DNA from 3 places in the Butyribacter sp. genome. Region 2 is predicted to be linked to each of the others. Evidence: predicted binding sites of a transcription regulator. Region 2 holds the regulator's gene; each other region holds the start of a gene.
What was found. Region 2 encodes HrcA, which represses chaperone genes, less so after heat shock. Its sites were predicted from a motif close to TGTTAGCACTCNNNNNNNNNGAGTGCTAACA; they were not measured.
Positions count from the first base shown of each region.

Region 1: the regulator HrcA is predicted to act here: its motif matches at 3,043-3,073, upstream of clpB (ATP-dependent chaperone ClpB).
Region 3: the regulator HrcA is predicted to act here: its motif matches at 2,064-2,094, upstream of ACZLXV_RS00460 (Hsp20/alpha crystallin family protein).

Region 1 is NZ_DBLYGC010000006.1:43,552-47,802, reverse strand. It holds gene ACZLXV_RS04125 (RNA polymerase sigma factor) at 1-163, opposite strand, end outside; gene clpB (ATP-dependent chaperone ClpB) at 361-2,943, opposite strand; gene ACZLXV_RS04115 (hypothetical protein) at 3,380-3,529, opposite strand; gene ACZLXV_RS04110 (DUF3791 domain-containing protein) at 3,541-3,768, opposite strand; gene ACZLXV_RS04105 (DUF3990 domain-containing protein) at 3,765-4,235, opposite strand; gene ACZLXV_RS04100 (DUF3791 domain-containing protein) at 4,232-4,251, opposite strand, start outside.
Region 2 is NZ_DBLYGC010000016.1:14,083-18,333, reverse strand. It holds gene dnaK (molecular chaperone DnaK) at 1-260, opposite strand, end outside; gene grpE (nucleotide exchange factor GrpE) at 309-929, opposite strand; gene hrcA (heat-inducible transcriptional repressor HrcA) at 950-2,011, opposite strand; gene fliK (flagellar hook-length control protein FliK) at 2,269-4,251, shown strand, end outside.
Region 3 is NZ_DBLYGC010000001.1:116,556-120,806, forward strand. It holds gene ACZLXV_RS00450 (hypothetical protein) at 1-215, opposite strand, end outside; gene ACZLXV_RS00455 (hypothetical protein) at 411-1,160, opposite strand; gene ACZLXV_RS00460 (Hsp20/alpha crystallin family protein) at 1,425-1,892, opposite strand; gene ACZLXV_RS00465 (AzlD domain-containing protein) at 2,164-2,478, opposite strand; gene ACZLXV_RS00470 (AzlC family ABC transporter permease) at 2,475-3,212, opposite strand; gene ACZLXV_RS00475 (YdcF family protein) at 3,310-4,062, opposite strand; gene ACZLXV_RS00480 (acyl-[acyl-carrier-protein] thioesterase) at 4,117-4,251, opposite strand, start outside.

The DNA.
Region 1 (4,251 bases), on a different contig from region 2:
CCTGTGCAGTCCCACCTGTAGTCATCCTGCAAAATCGGAGAATGTCTTTTCCATCTTTAGATGCAAACTGTTCAAATTCCTGTTTTGTCACTCCTGTCGTTCCTTTCTCTTCCTTTGACGTCTCGGGTAGAACCCTTACACCTGTATATTGTAATAACTTCAAAAAAAGTTGCTTTTTATTTTTTTACATATAAAAAACATTCCAAATGTGGAATAAATTTAAAAATTTATACTTCAATACACAAGAAGAGACATCTGCACCAATCGAATCGGTACAGACGCCTCTTACTTATAATATATTATGATATTGTGACCAAAAGGTATTTTTACTATTTGTTTTTAACCCTTGCATCATATTTTTTACTTTGTGCTTACTACAAAATTTCCACCAACAACACTTATAGTTATAACATCTCCCGTATGAACCTTATCACCGAGGATTTCTTTGGCAAGAAGTGTCTCTATATTCTTCTGCAGGAAACGCTTCAACGGACGAGCTCCAAATGCCGGTTCATATGCATTATCTGCAATATATTTTATAGCATCATCAGTAAGTTCCACTTTAAGTTCCTTATCTGCAAGCCGTTTATTTAAATCATCCATAAGTATTGAAATAATACCCTGAATATTATTCTTTGTCAGCGGCTTAAACATTACTATCTCGTCAAGGCGGTTAAGGAACTCAGGTCTGAAGCTCGCTCTTAAATCAGCCATTGCATGCTCTCTTGCCTCATCACTTATGCTTCCGTCTTCCTCAATTCCGTCAAGAAGATATGAAGAACCTATATTTGATGTAAGAATAATAATTGTATTCTTAAAGTCTACCGTTCTTCCCTGTGAGTCTGTCACACGTCCATCATCAAGCACCTGCAAAAGTACATTGAATACATCCGGATGTGCCTTTTCAATCTCATCAAAAAGTATTACCGAATATGGTTTTCTGCGGACTGCCTCCGTAAGCTGACCGCCTTCCTCATATCCCACATATCCCGGAGGTGCTCCTATAAGTCTTGACACTGAATATTTCTCCATGTATTCGCTCATATCGATACGAACCATGTTGTTCTCATCATCAAAAAGACTTGCCGCAAGCGTTTTTGCAAGCTCTGTCTTACCTACACCTGTTGGTCCGAGGAAAAGGAATGAACCAATAGGTTTTGTAGGGTCTTTAATGCCCGCTTTTGAACGGAGAATAGCCTCAGATACAAGCTTTACTCCTTCTTCCTGACCGATAACTCTCTTATGAAGTTCATCTTCAAGATGAAGTGTTTTTTCTCTCTCACCTTCGTTTAATTTTGTGATAGGAATCCCTGTCCATCTTGACACAATCTTTGCAATCTCATCGTCTGTTACATTTTCCTGCACAAGTGTCCTGTCTTCCTTCTTAACCTTTGCTTCTTCTGCCTCAAGCTGTTTTTCAAGTTCAGGCAGTCTGCCGTATTGAAGTTCTGCAAGCTTTTCAAGATTATACTCACGCTTTGCCGCATCCATTTCAGTATGAAGTGCATCAATCTGTTCTTTCACTTTGTTTACTTTATCAACAGATGATTTTTCCTGATCCCATTTTGACTTCTGAGCCGTAAAACTTTCTTTAAGTTCGGCAAGTTCTTTTTGAAGCGTTGCAAGTCTCTCTTTTGAAATATGGTCTGTCTCTTTTTTAAGAGCAGCTTCCTCAATTTCCATCTGCATAATCTTTCGCTGTACTTCATCAAGTTCTGCCGGAAGTGAATCAAGTTCTGTTTTTATCATCGCACACGCTTCATCCACAAGGTCTATTGCCTTATCAGGAAGAAATCTGTCTGAAATATATCTGTTTGAAAGTGTTGCTGCTGCAACAAGTGCGGCATCCGTAATCTTTACGCCATGATATACCTCGTATCTGTCCTTAAGTCCACGAAGTATTGAAATCGTGTCCTCGACAGTCGGCTCACTCACCATAACAGGCTGGAAACGTCTTTCAAGTGCAGCATCCTTCTCAATATACATACGATACTCGTCAAGCGTTGTCGCACCTATACAATGAAGTTCACCTCTTGCAAGCATTGGTTTAAGCATATTGCCTGCATCCATGGCACCATCTGTTTTTCCGGCACCTACAATTGTATGAAGCTCATCAATAAAGAGTATAATCTGACCTTCGCTTTTCTTTACTTCCTCAAGAACCGCCTTAAGTCTTTCCTCAAACTCACCTCTGTATTTTGCACCTGCGACGAGTGCCCCCATATCAAGTGCAAATATTTTTTTATCTTTAAGCTCTCCCGGCACATCACCTCTTACTATACGCTGTGCAAGCCCCTCAACTGCCGCTGTTTTACCGACGCCCGGCTCACCGATAAGTACCGGATTATTTTTATTTTTTCTCGAAAGAATACGGATGACATTTCTAATCTCACTATCTCTGCCGATAACAGGATCCATTTTTCCTTCCTTTGCTCTTTCTACAAGGTCGGTTCCGTATTTTTCAAGTGTATCATAAGTTGCCTCAGGATTATCACTTGTCACACGCTGGTTTCCTCTCACCTGTGAAAGCACCTGGAGAAATCTTTCTTTAGTTATCTGACACTGCTTGAAAAGTGCCTTTACTTCTTTGCTAGGATGTGCGAGAAGACTAAGGAACAAATGCTCAACAGAAACATATTCATCTCCCATGCGTTTTGCTTCATCTTCCGCATATATAAGCGTTTCATTAAGATAACGGTCGATACGCATATCTCCGCCTGTCACTTTCGGACGTTTATTTAAAAGTCCATCTATCTGTGCCAGAAATACTTCAGGTTCAATTCCCATCTTTTCAATGAGTTTGCTGATAAGACTGTCATCAACTTTCATCATAGATGCAAGCAAATGTTCCTCGCCAATCTCCTGATGACCATAGTCCATAGCAATCTTCTCACAACCCTGAACTACTTCCTGCGATTTCTGAGTAAATTTACTAATGTTCATGTAATCTCCTCCCCTCTATGAGAATGACATTGTTTTTTATTCAAAACTTATATGTCAATAACATTGTTTTCTTTATCTGCAAGACATAATAGCACTGATTGTTAGCACTGTCAAGAGGTGAGTGCTAATTATTTTTTAAAGAATTTGTGCTACACCTTGCTGAATCTTCTGATTTCATAACCTTATCCCGATAAATACTTACTGTAAACTATCCATCCTACATTATTTTCCTTCCATATTTTTTACATAAATTGTGCTCCGCGCCGTACCTTCTTTTCTCAAGCAACCACTATTAACCATATTCCTTAAAACAACTCTAGCTCTACGCGGTTTGACCTCTAAAAGCTCTGCCGTCTCAGCAGTAGTAATAGATTCATTTTCCGATACATATCTATAAATTTTTTGTTTCTGTTCATTATCCGGCACTTTGTTGGCACTATCCGGCACTATCCGGCACTTTACTCATAGTATCCGGCATTTTATCAATAGTATCCGACATTTTGTTGGCGTTATTGAGATTATCTGTAGCAACCTGACCTCGATAAATATTGATACGCAAATCAACTTCACCACTACTGAACCGCAATTCGGCACCTTTTACTTTATCAAAAATTTATTTTTGTCTGTATATTCCTGTTTCAATTCTTCTGCTAGATACTCATCGCTCATGCAGTGCATATCAGAAACACCGTCACGGATTAGCTGGTAAACCTGGGAATGATAAAAGAAATTCAATGCTGCATCCAGTGAAAGTCCCTGCTGTTTGGCAAAGCATTCGATAACACGGCTATATTTTTTCTGAAGCAAAATCGGATTCGCTGTCATAGTGTTTCACTCCCTTCAAAATGCAACAAAGACAATGCTTTCTCTGTGCGAAAACATATTTGCTGATTCGGCTTTTCATACCGCAAGCGATTGATTGCTTCTGTTTTATCAATAAGTCCATCAAAGAACAATTCCACTGTATTGAACACTTTATCATTGGCAACACCACCTACAACAAGGTCATAATTTGTCAAATCTTTTCCACTTCGACAGTTCAGAATGAAATCCAGCCATTCTTCGGAATAAGAATCGAACTTCAACATTTTCAGTTCGGCTTCCCGGTTTTCATCGTATTCATACCATGAGATAATTCCATCCTTCCCACGGCGTTTGAACTTGCTGCACCATTTCGCCGCCTGTTCATACATCGGTGTGACATAAAAGCCACGCCCAAAATCCACATTGGAACGAGAATGAACCAAATCCGGATTTGCAATTTCCAAAAAAGAGCCATGATAAAGAATCATATTTCCACGCCCCTTT
Region 2 (4,251 bases):
GAATATTTCTTGTCATCTATTGTAACTTTATAATCAGAACCCATGTGTCTCTTGATAGAAGAAATTGTCTTGTCAGCATTTGTAACTGCCTGACGTTTTGCAGGTTCACCTACAAGTCTCTCTCCTGTCTTTGTAAATGCAACAACTGAAGGTGTTGTTCTTGCTCCCTCTGTATTTGCAACTACTACAGGTTTTCCACCTTCCATAACTGCTACACAAGAGTTTGTTGTTCCTAAATCAATACCAATAATCTTACTCATAATGATTGCCTCCTATATTATAATCTCTTTATTTCATATTTTATTAAACTAATTAACTACTTTTACCATGCTGTGTCTCACAACACTTTCTTTGTACATGTAACCTTTCTGCATTTCTTCTGCAACTGTTCCGCTTTCCAATGAATCATCATCTACAGCCATAACAGCGTTGTGAAGGTTCGGATCAAACTCTTTTCCTACTGCTTCAATAGGCTTAACTCCCATCTCTTCAAAAGCAGTGAGCATCTGTTTGTAAACCATTTCTACGCCTTTAACAAAAGGTGCATCTTTTTCTTCCTCAGGAACTCCCTGTAATCCTCTCTCAAAGTTATCCATGACCGGAAGAATTTTTTCAATCACACTCTTTGCTCCGACTTCAAACATCTGGCTCTTTTCTTTTTCTGAACGCTTACGGAAATTTTCAAACTCAGCAAGCTGTCTCACCCTCATATCTTCAAGTTCTTTAACTTTCTCTTCAAGCTTTTCAACTGCCTTGTCTTTTTTTCTTCCAAACTTCTTTTCTTTCTTTGGTGTTTCTTCACCGGAAGTTTCCTCTTTTTTATCTTCTGCTGTTTCTGTTGTTTCTTCTACAGCATCATCAACACTATTTTCATCTTTTACTTCTTCAATATCTATGTCTTTTTTTATATCTTTATTGTCTGCTGCCAATTTCCTGCCACCTCTCTTATTTATTTGTCCTTGAATATATCATCAAGTTCAGACATTAGCGACTGCAATGTACTTACAACCTTATCATAATCCATTCGTTTTGGTCCTACAATGCCAATTTTTCCATATACACCTTCGTGTATTTTATATGTCGCCGTAACAACTGAACAATCTTTCATGGTATCTACTTTTGTTTCATTTCCGATATAAACCTGAATGTCATGAGTATCACTTGAACCCGATTTCTTAGAATCACTTTCACCTGCTTTTGATTCTGCCGTATCAAGCCAGTCACCTATAATATTTTTTTCCTCAAAGGCATTTAATATCTCTGTTGCACTTGCCTTATCCGAAAGTTCAGGATATTTTAAAATGTTTGTAGCACCACTCGTATAAATTTCTAAATCATCATCTTCAGTAAGTGCCTTACCGATAACTTCCAAAACCGAATCGATAACTTCCGTATAGCTGCCAACCTGTTCTTTTATCTTTCTGATAATAGCCAAGTTCATCTCGGTAACATCAAGACCGTTTAATGTGGTATTTAAAATAAAGTTTAACTTTACCATCATCTCCTGGTCTATCGAACCCTCGACTTTTACTATTTCATTTTTAACTACATTGTTGTCAAGAACTATGACTGCCAGAATGCTGTCTGCATCAACCTGTGTAAGCTGGATAAACTTAACTTTCTTCGACTCATATCTCGGTCCCGAAACAAGTGTCGCATAATTTGTATTGTTTGCAAGAAGCTTAGCTACCTGTTTAAGTAATACATCTATCTTTCCCGCTTTTTGTTCAAGTTCATCTTTCAGATTCATAACTTCACTTGTCTTATCATCAAGCATCGTATCTACATAAAGACGATAACCTTTGTCAGAAGGAATTCTGCCTGCTGATGTATGAGGCTGTATGATATATCCCATCTCTTCAAGATCAGACATCTCATTTCGGATAGTCGCTGAACTTAGATTCAAGTCTGTATCTTTTGAAATCGTTCTTGAACCAACCGGCTCTCCGGTTTCAAGATAAGTTCTGATAATCGTTTGAAGTATCTTTAACTTTCTATCATCTAACTCCACTTAACCACTCCCTTCTGTTTCTCTGTTAGCACTCTTTGTGGTGGAGTGCTAACATCTATAAAGTAAGATAGCACGCATATAAAATCTTGTCAAGGATATTTTGAAACTTTTTTATTTTTTTTGCAACTTAATACTGAAGTCTTACCAAATAAGTCGATATAATAGATATAATGATGCAGTATTGCGAAAATTGCATGGCAATGAAGCAATCCGTGGCATTGGTTGGTAATAATAATATTAAAAAAACGAGGAAAAATATGGACAATAATACAAATAGAATAAATTCACTAAATGCAAACAGATTAAACAGCCAGACATCAAACGGACGTGCACAGTCCAGGACCTCCACATCACGCGGCGGAAACGCCGGCACACAAAGTTCAGGTTCCGTATCACGCACTCCCGGCGGAAACAGTGACTATGGCGTTGCCAGAAGTGCAACCCAGCTCAGAGTGGGTGACATTGTAAAAGGTGAGATTTCTGACCTAAGGGGCAACGAGATAACTGTCACTCTTGATAACAATACCATATTAAAAGGATATATAGAAGACAGCTCAAAGCTTTCAATCGGACAAACTGCAGCCTTTTCGCTCAGCAGTCCAAATCCCGGTCAGATTTTGCTCTCCCCTGTCAAAAACAGCTACTCTGATACGGAATTAAATCTTATAAACAAAGCCCTTGAAGAAGCGGGACTTCCTAATACAGAGCACAATCAGGCAACAGTAAAAGCTCTTATGGACAATCTCCTGCCAATAAACAAAGAGTCGATACAGTCCCTTATGCAACAGGCTTATGACTGTAAAACAGAAGATTTTTCAACTCTCGCCATAATGAAAAGGCTTATGATGGATATAAATGAAGATACCGTATCACAATTTTCAAGTTACAGACACGGGACATATCATCTTATTGACAAGCTTTCTTCACTCTCTTCGGAAATACCTGATTTGCTTAGTTCACTTTCGCAAAATGCCGATTCACAATCAGTTGCCGCATTTGGTGAAAAGCTTATATCAATACTTTTTCAGTCGTTTGATGAAGAGAATAACGCAGCAAACTCCCCTTCCATATCTTTCCTGACTGATTCAGAGCGTCAGGAGCTTATGGACATACTTTCTAATACGGCAATGACAGAAGACACTCTTGAACAACTTGAAAACGGTACATTGTCTCTCCACGATGCACTTACCATACTCAGAGACTCTGCTGGAAGCAAATCACTTGTTTTTCCGGACGGAACAAATCCTACAAACGAGCTTTTTCAGCAGACCCTTTTAAACATTGACAGTACACTTGAATCCGCAACGGATATTTCAAAATTAAAAAATACGGATTTATTTAAAAACATTCCTACTATCAATGAAAATGCACCGATAAACGAAACCACTGAAACTTCTGATACTGCTGAGGCATCCGAAGTTTCAGAAGATGCTGGCAATGCTGGTAATTTGTCTGAAAACACTGTAACACCGAACAATGCCGCACCTGACAGTAAAATTGGATTTGCCGCAAAATTCCTTCATAATATTACGGAAAGTGCAAAAAATTCAATCAACAGCATGTTACAGCAATCATCACAAAACGCTGATAATCCGCAGTCATCCGCTACAAATACTGTTATTGATACGCTCTGCGAAAAATTTCAGACATTAGGCAGAGAAAATGACTATCTTAGTACATTTCTCGATAAGGATGCCAGAACAGAACTTTTAAACACGCTCTCAAAATTACCTATAAGCAGATCTCTCATTGTAAAAATTGCTTCGGGAAATGCCAGCGCAAAAGAAGTTCTTGCTGTCATCAAAAATGTCATACCGCTGTCAGAGCCTGAACTTATAAACGAACTTTTTAAATCCCAGTCTTTTGAAACTTTGTTTTCAAAGGTACTGCAAAGTACATGGACTCTTTCACCACAAAAGTTAAAGGATGGAGAAAACATAAATTCTTTCTACAACAAAATGCATGAGCAATTAAAAGATTTTGAATCACTTATAAAATCAAACCTTTCAGGTCAGGATTCAGATAATTTAGGTCAAAATGCAAGAGATGCACAGAGCAATATCGAATTTATGAAAACTTTAAGTGAGGCATTTTCATATTTCCAAATGCCACTAAAGTTGAAAAATCAGGATGCACATGGCGACCTCTATGTATACACAAAGAAAGAAAAATTAAGAAAGAACCTTGACAATATACATGTACTTTTACATCTTGACATGGAAAATTTAGGTGCACTGGAT
Region 3 (4,251 bases), on a different contig from region 2:
TTCAAAGCAATGTCTACATATTCATATCCATTTTCGACCAACCGTTCTTTTACGTTTTCCTCGAAAAATATTTTTGTCTCATCTCCAAGATATGGTTTCACAACATAAAACCTGTCTCCACTCTCGATAACCACCGAACCTCTGACACGCCTTCTTGTTCTTATATCAAGCTCATATTGTTTAAGCACTTCATCAACTTTCTCATCCATTCCCATAAAAAAACACCTCCATAACATACCTGACTAACAGACACATCCATGCGGTACAATATATGTACCTGTACATTTGTATCTTATTCAAGGTATGCTATAGAGGTAAACTTTAGAACCCTATCACTGAAACCAAAAATAAAACCAGCATTTATAAGAGAATGCTGAATTCACAAATTAGGAGCTTCACCGCTTTAGGTATTAGTTAGTACTTTTATACTTAATTTTATCGTATATGAATTGATTATTTTTTTTATCGTATTTCAATGTCTGAACAATCTCACCTATCTTATTTCCTACTGTTCCAATCGAAATATCATCACCTATTTGTATTTTCCCATTTTCTATTTTACATTTTCGTATTCCTACTATACCTTCTAATTTTTTTCCGGGCACATCTTGTTTACTACAAACTTGTTGTCGAAAATCTACTGCCGAAACTTCCACAACTAAATTTTTTTCTCTATCAGCAGATATTGAAACATCGTTATCTTCCCATAGCGAGTCAGGCGTAGATATTTCCGACCATTCTCCATTTGTCTTTCCAAATATTTGAATATCGCACGATACTCCAGACGCACCACCTTCTAAAAACATTACAATTTCTTTTCTGCCATCCCCCGTAACATCTGCTAATTTTATATCAGGATGCGCATACCCGGCTCCTATAGCAACTCTTTTTAACATAACCTTTTTTCCGTTTAAAGTAATATTGGTATCTGTTACATCATTTTCATTTTGGCTAATAATCAATTTTTGGCTGCTATTGCCAATATTTATTGCTTTCTCACATATGTTTTCATATTTTGCTGCTAAACCAGATGACATATTTGTTGTATCACTTACAGATGTCTCTTTTGCAAAATTCCGATTTACAAATTGCCTTGATAACGCTCCAATTACCGTTATAAACACTATCGTCGCTATCATAGAAACAAATAATCTTTTCATACTTTTAATCACCTCTCAATAACAATAAATAGACATGTTTTCTCTCTACCCTATATTTCTCTACCCTATTTGTAAGATAATATCTCCATTTATTTTTGTCAACAATGTTTCTGCTTGAATTATTCTCGCTGTGGCTTTTTAACGCAAAGATTGATAAAGAATATTTTTCTTGTTTTTTGTAATTATATAAAAAACAGCCACAGAAAACACGATAAAATCGTGATTTTCTGTGGCTATTATTTTTTTTAATAATGTTTGAAGTTGTTATCCTTCAATTGCAATATATTTATGTTCATCTACTTTCTTCTCAGGCTCTTTTTTCGGAACAAAAAGTTTCAAAATACCGTGTTTAAATTCAGCTTTAACATCTTCCTGTTTAACAGCCTCACCAACATAGAAACTTCTCTGGCATGCTCCTGCATAACGCTCTTTGCGAATATATCTTCCGCTTTCTTTCTCTTTTTCGTCCTTATCAAGACCCTTAGCTGCACTGATAGTTAAATAACCGTCCTCAATAGAAGCATTTATTTCATCTTTAGTAAAGCCAGGCAAATCAATTTCAAGCTCATAACCATCTTTTTTCTCTTTAATATCAGTTTTCATGATTCTTCCTGCTTTTTTACCATATAACTTCTTCTCGGTATTTTTCATGCTCTTGTCGAAATCATAAAATGGAAACTCATCAAACCAATCATCAAACAAATTTTCTCCAAAAATACTAGGCATTAACATAAGTCATCTCTCCTTTTCATATATGCTTTATTACCTTGTTTCATGGAACCGGGATGTTTCAGCAACTCAGAAGATTTCTTTTTTATTTCAATCTTCAAATTCAATTGTATGATTGAAATTCTTTTCTTCTTTTTGTTCCCTTCCTTTGTTCTGATTATGTTATATCACTTTTATTAGCACTCGTCAAGAGTGAGTGCTAATAAATTTTGTGAACTTTTTGTGTCCTGTTAATAATTTCGCCTGCAACGAATTTTGAAAAGGAGTACTTTCCCTACACCAATTCGACCATCGAAACCAAAAGCACTGCAACACAGGCTGCTACGGCAACAGTAAGCAGGCTCCTTCTTCTATACGCAAAGAACACACCGACTATAGTTCCTGCTATTCCCGAAATCAAATCCGCCGTCGAATAAATTATTGCCGGAAATGTCATTGCGCCGAGCACAGCATATGGAACATACGCCAAAAACGATTTGATAAATCTGTTTTCTATTTTCCCACTAAACGCCGTCAGAGGTATTGCTCTGATAAGATATGTAACTCCTGCCATTACTATAAGATATATAAAAAATGTCTTTGTATTCATTTATTCCCCTCCATTTCCTCTGCATCATCAATCGGATAAAGCAATGCTCCGGCTGCCGATGCTATAACGGCACATATTATTATCACAAAACCTGATGATACCTTGTTCAAAACAGGAAACCACTTAAACATACAGCTTAAAATGACTGCAATTATTATTACCTTGAGATAGCGGCTGTCATCCCTTGCCGCCGGGAGAATTATTGCTAAAAACATTCCGTATATCGCTATACCGAGTGCATCACTTATAACTGCCGGAAGAACGCCGCCAAGTACTGCTCCAAACGCTGTTCCGGCTATCCATCCGACATATGAAACAGATATTATTCCAAGCATGTAATACTTGCTTATCGTCTTGTTACGGCTGACTGAAACCGCAAATATTTCATCCGTGACGCAAAAACTCACTGCCATTCGTGTCGGTTTCTTAAATGTACTGTCCACTTTCTGAGCAAGAGACAATGACATAAGTGCATATCTTATGTTTATGACAAGCTGAGTCAATGCCATCTCGACAAGACCACCGCATGTTGCCATAATCTCAACACCCGCAAACTGTCCCGCTGATGTCACATTGGCAACCGAGATAAGTATCGCCTGCCATGCAGCCAGTCCCGCCGATACCGCCATTATTCCAAAAGCAAAACTAACCGACAGATACCCAAGTGCTATCGGTATTCCATCCTGTACTCCTCTTTTTATGTCCTTCTTTTTCTCTAAGCTATTGTATTTCATTTCTACAACCTCATTCATGTATATATTTCCCAAAATATTTTTTCTCACATATAGTTGTACTACTTTGCCTTTTTACTGCTTTATATATTTTTCCCACTCAGATCTGATTAAAAATCTTATATTTAACAACCGCAAATGCTTCTCTGACAAAACTGTTAGGTATCGTAATCGGCTTTGTTTTTGCACTTGCACCACTCACATCTGTATAACCCATTTTCTTTGCTATGCATTTTGCCCTGTAAATATGAAAATCATTACTGACAATAACAATCTTTTTTGTTTTGCTGCCAATAATCTCCGCCGAATATTCGAGATTCTCGCTCGTGTTTTCTGATTTGTCCTCAAAGATTATTCTATCACTTTTTATTCCGTTTTTTATAAGATAATCTGACATGGCTTTTGCCTCTGTTATATCCTCACCTTTTCCCTGACCACCAGATACAACAACCTTTGTTCGTGTATTTTCATTTAGATAATCAATCGCCACATCAAGACGATATTTTAAATTTAATGTAACTCGAGTTCCATTTACTCTCGCACCCAGAACCACGATATAATCCGCATTTTTCTCTGGTTTCTGAACAGCATTTTTTATGATAAGCACTTCCGCAAAGCTAAACACCACTAAAAACAGGATAACACATATTATAAATATCCCCGTTATAACCTTTGGCAAATGTAACTTACCAAAATAGCAAAGTCTTAAAATCACTCCAAACGCCACCAAAAACAAACCAAGAAGCAGCCAAAAATATGTAAATGTATTATTCAGTCCTATAATAACCGCATAAATTCCAAAATATAATATAGATGCTATGCCTAGTATCCATAAAATAAAAGAATAAAACATATTCCCCCCTATAAATTAAGCTGTAAGTCGATACCGATTTGATTATTTGCTCAACTACCTGCTGTGGTTAAACTGCACAACTGCATATGCTTTTCCGTCTACATCATCAAGCGAAACAAATGTCTTATTCTCCTGCCTGCAGATAAACGGAACAATCATATCTCCAAGAAGTGCCTGCTTTTTGTATTC